Regions from separate parts of the Ensifer sp. ENS07 genome, predicted to be linked through region 2. Evidence: predicted binding sites of a transcription regulator. Region 2 holds the regulator's gene; the other holds the start of a gene.
What was found. The regulator PhoB, encoded in region 2, activates phosphate uptake and scavenging genes when phosphate is short. The targets are predictions, from matches to a motif close to TGTCATNNANCTGTCAT.

Region 1 (4,189 bases), on a different contig from region 2:
TGGCCGCACTCCAGCCGCCCGTCGGTGCGGCAATAAAAGTGATCGCCAAACTCCCGGGAATAGGGCATATCGCCCTCGTGCCAATCAAGGTTCTGGTGCGCCGGGGGCTCGATCGGGTCTGCGGATCCTGTCATGGCCAAGGCGATAATCCGCCGGCCGGAGAAGGTCAATCGATGAGCGAGCTTTTGGTCGTCGGCGGCGGCATCATGGGGCTGTGGGCCGCCATTTGCGCCACGCGCAGGGGCATGGCCGTGCGGGTCGCCGAGCAACAAGCGATCGGCGCAGGCGCCAGCGGTGGCCTTTTGGGCGCGCTCATGCCGCATATGCCGGATCGCTGGAACGATAAGAAACAGTTCCAATTCGACGCGCTTGTGACGCTCGAGGAAGAGATAGCGGCGCTCGAGGCGGAGACAGGGCTTTCGACCGGCTATCGGCGGACGGGTCGTTTGATCCCGCTTGCCAAGCCTCACCTGCGCGATATCGCCCTCCGGCACGAGCAGGATGCACGGAGCCATTGGCGCGCGGCCGACAGGCAGTTCCACTGGCACGTGAAGGACGACGGGCCTGAGGGCTGGCCGGGTGCTGCCGCGGCGGCGCATGGCATGGTCTTCGACACGCTCGCCGCACGGGTTTCGCCGCGTCGCATGCTTGCTGCGCTCCGCACAGCGCTCCTGCAGGCACCGAACGCCTATTTAGACGAGGGCAGGGGCGTGCGCCGGATCGAGCCGGAACGCGGCCGGGCCGAACTCGACGATGGCACCCGGATCGATTTCGAGCATTGCATCATCGCGGCCGGCGTCGGCAGTTTTCAACTGATCGACGACACGTCGGTGCCGCTGGCGGAAACGAGCGGCACGGCTGTCAAGGGGCAGGCGGCACTGCTGCGGGCGGAGATCGATCCGGCGCTTCCGGTGATCTTTGCCGACGGCGTCTACATTATTGCCCATGACGACGGCCATGTGGCGGTCGGCAGCACCAGCGAAAACAGTTTTGCCGATCCCCTGTCGACGGACGAGCAGCTGGATGAGCTGCTTCGGCGCGCCGTAGCGCTCGCGCCGCGCCTGGCGGGTGCCGAGGTGGTGGAGCGATGGGCAGGGTTGCGCCCGAAAGCGACGGGGCGCGAGCCGATGGCAGGCCGGCATCCGGACCATCCGAACGTCTCGGTCCTGACCGGCGGGTTCAAGGTGAGCTTCGGCATCGCACACCGCCTGGCGCGTTTCGTCGTCGAAGAGATCGCCGGTTCTCCGGCGATCGATATTCCCGATTCTTTCTTCTGCCGGAATCACATAGCCGCACTTCGCGAGAAACATCTTTAGGGCCGGACATGCGAAGGGCCCCGCCCGCGGCGGGACCCGAAAGATCGAAAGTCAGGCATTACATCCAGTAGGGCGGCACGCCGTAGTAGTCGTAGACACGGCGTCCGTTTTCCGCGTTCCAGTCGTATTCTTCGGTGCCGTGATATTTCGGCGCGTTTTCGACCTGATCGCGAGTCACATCAGTGCGATAGCCGCCGAGCTTCTCGTCATAGGTCAGCTTTGCCCAAGGCAATGGATAGTGGTCTTCGCCGAGGCCGAGAAAACCGCCGAAGCCGAGCACCGCATAGGCGACGCGCCCGCTGCGCTTCTCGATGATCACGCGCTCGATCGAGCCGATGTGTTTGTCGTCGGGGCCATAGACCCTCGTGCCTTCAACCTTGTCGCTTGCGATCAGGTCGTGGGTCTCCTTGATCCGGGCGTCCTGAAGGTTCGCATTGTGATAGGTCACGCTTCTTCTCCATCCTTGTTTTCCTACCTTTTAGGAACGGGCGATGGGCCGGATGGTTCCGAAAAACGAGGGGTGACGTTCGCACCGCTGCCGCGCTCATCCCCGGCCGACTTCGTCAATCTGTCACGCAAATCACCTAAGACGCGGCCATTGGACAAGTCGGGGTGAGGGCGGAAAACCGCAGCTATTGCTCATCCTGCGCTGACGGATACCCGGAGCCAGCCGATGCGCTATGCCATTTGTTTTACGCCGCCGATGGCCGACCCGCTTTCCGCGACCGCTGCAAGCTGGCTGGGGCGCAATGTCTATTCCGGGGAACCTGCCGAATTGCCGTCGGTCGCTGGCTTGAGCGCCGCGGATGTCGCCTATCACACGGCGGTTCCGCGACGCTTCGGCTTTCATGCGGTGATGATGTCGCCGTTCCGTCTGCATCCGGACATGACGGAACCGAAGCTTCTGAAGGCGCTGATGCATTTTGCCGGCGCCCAGACTCCGTTCGAAATCGATCGCCTGGAGGTCGCCCGCATCGGCCGATGCTTCGGGCTGATGCCGCAGGTGCCGAGCACGGCCATGCATCTGCTTGCGGCCAACGTCGTCCAGGAGTTCGACGCCTTCCGCGCGCCGCTCAGCGAATATGAGATCGAGCGCTCCGATCCGGACAGGCTGACCGCCCCACAGTTCTCCAACCTGCACCGTTGGGGCGATCCGCATGTGATGGACGAATACCGTTTCCACATGATGCTGACCGGTCCGCTTGCGCCAGACGCGATGCGGCGGGTCGAGGCGCCGCTCCGTGACCTGTTCGAGTCCTGCCTATCAAAACCGCTTTCGATCGGCAGCCTTGCGCTGTTTGTCGAGCAGGAGACGGGCGCACCCATGCGGGTGCATTCACAGCACCCGCTCGGCAAGATCTCGACGAACACGCGCGCAGAGCGGGCGAAGCGGGCCGCCGCCGATCCGTCGCTGGCGCCGCAAGGCGCGGTCCGGCCGCTGCCGCTGATCGTCGCTGCGCTGATGGCGCAGCGCTAATCGGAAACGGACGCGGGCGAAGCTGCAAAGAGCAGCGCTTTCGGATAGGGCAGGCCGAGGTCCGGCATGTCCGCTGGCGCGAAGTAGCGCAGCGACTTCGTTTCGCCATCGTTGATCGGCTGCTGGGAACCGACGATCCGGCATCGATAGAGGGTAACCACATATTCGACGTGGTCGCCGTTCGGGTAGGTGTAGCGAAACGCTTCTCCGCCGAAGACGCCCAGTATCCGCTCGACCGAGACCGGATAGCCGGTTTCCTCCATGACCTCGCGGATGACCGCATCGACAGGCGTCTCGCCCGGCTCGATCGCGCCGGCCGGCAGGCTCCAGCCTTCGCCACTTGCTTTCTCCTGCAAGAGGACCCGGCCATCGGAATCGACAATGACGGCCGCCACTGACGGGCAGAGAAGCAGGCCGGAACCGACTTTTTCGCGGAGCGCTTGAATGTAGGATTTCATCTCGATGAGGGCCGTTGTCCTTGCCGATCCATTCAACGCTGTTTCGAAAAATCTCTCAACCTCGGGCTCAGCCGAATTTTTCTGGTAATTTCCGTCCGGGCCGTGGCGCTGCCGCTGCCCTGCCTCACGTCATTTCGGTATCGACAATCCGGTCGGCGGTGATACCGTTCCTAAAAATTCGAAGGGTGATTTGATGTCTGAGACTAAGTATCCGCGCGACCTCGTTGGCTACGGCCGCAATCCGCCGAAGGCAAACTGGCCGGGCGATGCGCGCATCGCCGTGCAGTTCGTGCTGAACTACGAAGAGGGCGGCGAAAGCTGCATTCTCGATGGCGACCCAGCGTCCGAGTGCCTGCTGTCGGAAATTGTCGGCGCGCAGCCCTGGGCTGGCCAGCGTAACCTCAACATGGAATCGATCTACGAATACGGTGCCCGTTCCGGCTTCTGGCGGCTGTGGCGCATGTTCACCAGCCGCAACGTCCCGCTGACCGTCTATGGCGTGACGCAGGCCATGGCGCGCAATCCGGAAGCGGTCGCTGCCATGAAGGAAGCCGGCTGGGAAATCGCCAGCCACGGTCTGCGCTGGCTGGAATACAAGGACGTGCCGGAAGAGGTCGAACGCGAGCATATCCGCGAGGTCGTCCGCCTGCACACGGAGCTCACCGGCGAGCGGCCGCTCGGCATCTACCAGGGCAAGCCTTCGGCCAATACGCTGAAGCTGGTGCTGGAGGAAGGCGGGTTCCTTTACTCCTGCGACAGCTACGCCGACGAACTGCCCTACTGGGTGCCGGGTCTTTCGGCCGACAAGCCGCACCTGATCATTCCCTATACGCTTGATGCCAACGACATGCGCTTTGCGACGCCGCAGGGCTTCAACAGCGGCGACCAGTTCTTCAGCTACCTCAAGGACACATTCGACGTGCTCTACGAGGAAGGTC
Region 2 (4,189 bases):
GCCAGAACGACGTCGAGCACGGCGTTGCCGACGGCCATGGCCAGCGGGTTGCCGCCATATGTGGAGCCATGCGTGCCCGCCACCATACCAGATGCGGCTTCCTCAGTCGCGAGGCAGGCGCCGAACGGGAAGCCACCGCCGATACCCTTGGCGACCGCCATGATATCCGGACGGATATCCGCCCATTCATGGGCAAACAGCTTGCCGGTACGGCCGACGCCGGTCTGGACCTCGTCGAGGATCAAGAGCAGGCCGAACTCGTCGCAAAGCGCGCGCAGTTCCTGCATAAATTCCTTGGTCGCCGGACGGATGCCGCCCTCGCCCTGGATCGGCTCGATCAGGATCGCTGCGGTTTCCTCGGTGATCGCATTCTTGACCGCGGCGATGTCGCCGAACGGAACCTGGTAGAAGCCCGGCGCCTTCGGCCCGAAACCTTCGATGTATTTCTGCTGACCACCGGCGGCGATCGTCGCGATCGTGCGGCCGTGGAAGGCGCCTTCGAAGGTGATGACGTGGAACTTCTCCGGGTGGCCCTTGGAGAAGTGGTAACGCCGTGCCGTCTTGATGGCGCATTCCAGCGCTTCCGCGCCCGAATTGGTGAAGAAGACCTTGTCGGCAAAGGTCACTGCCGTCAGCCGGCGGCCGAGGCTTTCCTGGCCCGCAATTTCATAAAGGTTGGACAGGTGCCAGACCTTGTCGGCCTGCGCCTTCAGCGCCTCGACCAGGTGCGGGTGCGCGTGGCCGAGCGAGTTCACGGCAACGCCGGCACCGAAATCGAGATAACGCGTGCCGTCTTCAGCGATCAGCCAGGCGCCCTCTCCTCGCTCGAAACGCAACGGCGCGCGCATGTAGGTATCGTAAAGCGGCGTGGTTGCAGTCATGCGAGGCTCTCCTTCACTCCAGATCGACATCGATCCCGCGCCTCACGCGGGCCGATAAAAATCAAAAATGCCGCCTTTCGGCGGCGCAGGCACTATTCCCATTTCGCGCTGCAATGTCAACAAAACCAAGCCTTGCAGCGCAACATGAAGGGTCGATTCCTGGCAGCAGAAAAATCGTCCGGGAGGGCTTGCAAAAATGCAACGCTGGCCGAGCAAGTTGGGGAAAACTACGAAATCGATTCGGCCTGATTCCCGGGACTCTTGCCACAGAGTCCAGCGGTCAGTACGTTAACATTCAATTACTAGACGCATGCGGCGGACCTAGTCACCAAAAGAGTTATCGCGTTTGCAACCCCGGGGTTTAGCCGGGGTGCGGTGAGGGATTCTGCCATCCCCAACGCTGAGAACGGAGAGTGCAGAAATGAACTGGACTGACGAGCGGGTGGAGAAACTGAAGAAGCTTTGGTCCGAGGGCCTGAGCGCAAGCCAGATCGCGGCGCAGCTCGGCGGCGTCAGCCGTAACGCTGTCATCGGCAAGGTTCACCGCCTGAGCCTGCCAGGTCGCGCCAAGGCCGGCGGCAGCACCACGACAGCAGCCCGTCCGAAGCGCCCGACTTCGGCACCGCGCGCACCGAACTACGCTTCGCGCGTTTCGACCCGCCCGGTTGCACGCGCGGCCGGCGCTGTCGTTCTCAAGGAAGAAATCGAAGTCGATCTCGTTGCCGAGCAGGATTTCAGCACCCGCACCGACGTTGTCGTGCCGATGTCGCGCCGCCTCGAGCTGACCCAGCTCACCGAGCGCACCTGCAAGTGGCCGATCGGCGACCCGCTGAAGGAAGAGTTTCACTTCTGCGGCAACGATTCCCCGGAAGCCTCGCCTTACTGCACCTTCCATGCGCGGCTGGCCTACCAGCCGTCGGGGGAGCGCCGCAGGGCCCGCTGAGAAGCTGGACGGCATCAATAAAAAAGGGGCCGATCGGCCCCTTTTTTTCTTGGCGACTTTCAGACCGCTCAGCTTTCGAGCGAATAGCCGGCGCCGCGAACGGTGCGGATGACGTCGGGCATGTTCGAGAAGTTCAGAGCCTTGCGCAGACGACCGACATGCACGTCGACGGTGCGCTCGTCGACATAGATGTCATGCCCCCAGACGCCATCCAGAAGCTGCGAGCGAGAGAAGACGCGGCCCGGCGAGGACATGAGGAACTCCAGAAGACGGAACTCGGTGGGGCCGAGGCGCACTTCGCGGCTGCGGCGATGAACGCGGTGGGTCTCGCGGTCGAGTTCGATGTCGCCGCAGCGAAGCAGCGTCGACAGCACCTCGGGCTTTGCCCGGCGCAGCATCGCCTTGACGCGCGCCATCAGCTCCGGCGTCGAGAAGGGCTTGACCACGTAGTCGTCGGCACCCGTCGCCAGACCCCGGACGCGCTCGCTTTCCTCGCCGCGCGCCGTCAGCATGATGATCGGCAGACGTTCGGTCTCCGGACGCTGGCGCAGCCGACGGCAAAGTTCAATGCCGGAAACACCGGGCAGCATCCAGTCGAGGATAAGCAGGTCGGGCAGCCGCTCCTGAAGCCGGATCTCCGCCTCGTCGCCCCGCAGGATCGTATCGACGTCGAAGCCCTCGGCTTCCAGATTGTAACGCAGCAGAACGCTCAGCGCCTCTTCGTCTTCGACTACGGCGATTTTTGGCAACATCAGGTAACGTCTCCTTACCGCGGGCGGCCTTTGGGCTCATCGGCCCGGCCGGCGCTCAGACACTCTAAATCTGGAGCACATCCGCCGTTTTCAAAGGCGGGGCGAAAACCGCATGCTTCAGATACAGGAATTCGGGGCCGCGACCGAAGCCGCGACCGGATCAGATTTCAAAGGGCATGCATGCTTACGGCGCGCTTGGCGCTCAGTCGTTGACCGAGCCCAGCGTCGACGTAGTGTCATCCTTCGGACGCTCGCCTTCCGGCTGAGCACCCGTCGCCATGTAATAGATCGTCTCAGCGATATTGGTCGCGTGGTCGCCGATGCGCTCGATGTTCTTGGCGCAGAACAGAAGATGCGTGCAGGGCGTGATGTTGCGCGGATCTTCCATCATGTAGGTCAAGAGCTCGCGGAACAGCGAGGTGTAGATCGCGTCGATCTCCTCGTCACGCTCGCGGATGCTGTTGGCCTTTTCCGGCGAGCGCGAGGCGTAGACGTCGAGCACTTCCTTGAGCTGGACGAGAGCGAGCTCTGCCAGATGCTCGAGGCCACGGGCGAGCTTGCGCGGAATGCCGGAGCCGGCGACCGCGATCACGCGCTTGGCGGTGTTCTTGCCAAGGTCGCCGACGCGTTCCAGATCGGAGGCGATGCGGATCGACCCCATGATCTCACGCAGGTCGGCGGCGACCGGCTGACGCTTGGCGATCGTGACGATCGCCTTCTCACCGATCTGGCGCTCGGCGTCGTCGAGGACGGTGTCGTCCGAGATCACCTTCTGTGCGAGAGCCAGGTCGGAGTTGACCAGCGCGCGAACGGACTCGGCGACCATCTGTTCGGCGAGGCCGCCCATCTCCGAGATGCGGCGCGTCAGGTACTTCAGTTCTTCGTCATAGGCGGACATGATATGCATGGACATGATCGTCGATCCTTACGGGCGCTTTGCAGTTACTGTTGCAGCCTTATGCGGCCTCAGCCGAAGCGGCCCATGATGTAATCCTGGGTGCGCTGGTCATCCGGATTGGTGAACATCTTGTCGGTGTCGTTCTCCTCGACGAGATTGCCGAGGTGGAACATGGCGGTGCGCTGCGAAACGCGGGCGGCCTGCTGCATCGAGTGGGTCACGATGACGATCGTGAAGTTCGTGCGCAGCTCGTGGATGAGCTCTTCGACCTTGGCGGTCGCGATCGGATCGAGAGCCGAGCACGGCTCGTCCATGAGGATGACTTCCGGGCTGACGGCGACGGCACGCGCGATGCAGAGACGCTGCTGCTGACCACCGGAAAGGCCGGTGCCGGGCTCCTGCAGACGATCCTTTACCTCGTTCCACAGACCGGCCTTCTGCAGGCTGGTCTCGACCACCTCGTCAAAGTCGGCCTTGGTGCGGGCAAGTCCGTGAATCCGCGGGCCGTAGGCGACGTTGTCGTAGATCGACTTCGGGAACGGGTTCGGCTTCTGGAAGACCATGCCGACGCGGGCGCGCAGTTCGACGACGTCGATCGTCGGGTCGTAGATGTCGTCCTCGTCGAGCGTGATCTTGCCGGTGACGCGGCAGTTCTCGATCGTGTCGTTCATGCGGTTCAGCGTGCGCAGGAAGGTCGACTTGCCGCAACCCGAAG

Region 1: IB277_RS12500 (DUF1045 domain-containing protein) is a predicted target of PhoB. The motif match lies at 1,875-1,891, and genes of this name have one in related genera.

What each region holds. Positions count from the first base shown of each region.
Region 1 is NZ_JACVBE010000002.1:1,094,548-1,098,736, reverse strand. Features, by position in the region: gene mnmD (tRNA (5-methylaminomethyl-2-thiouridine)(34)-methyltransferase MnmD) at 1-134, opposite strand, end outside; gene IB277_RS12510 (FAD-binding oxidoreductase) at 174-1,316, shown strand; gene IB277_RS12505 (PRC-barrel domain-containing protein) at 1,375-1,764, opposite strand; gene IB277_RS12500 (DUF1045 domain-containing protein) at 1,990-2,793, shown strand; gene IB277_RS12495 (NUDIX domain-containing protein) at 2,790-3,251, opposite strand; gene puuE (allantoinase PuuE) at 3,445-4,189, shown strand, end outside.
Region 2 is NZ_JACVBE010000004.1:458,711-462,899, reverse strand. Features, by position in the region: gene IB277_RS17170 (aspartate aminotransferase family protein) at 1-881, opposite strand, end outside; gene IB277_RS17165 (GcrA family cell cycle regulator) at 1,303-1,824, shown strand; gene phoB (phosphate regulon transcriptional regulator PhoB) at 1,893-2,576, opposite strand; gene phoU (phosphate signaling complex protein PhoU) at 2,779-3,492, opposite strand; gene pstB (phosphate ABC transporter ATP-binding protein PstB) at 3,543-4,189, opposite strand, start outside.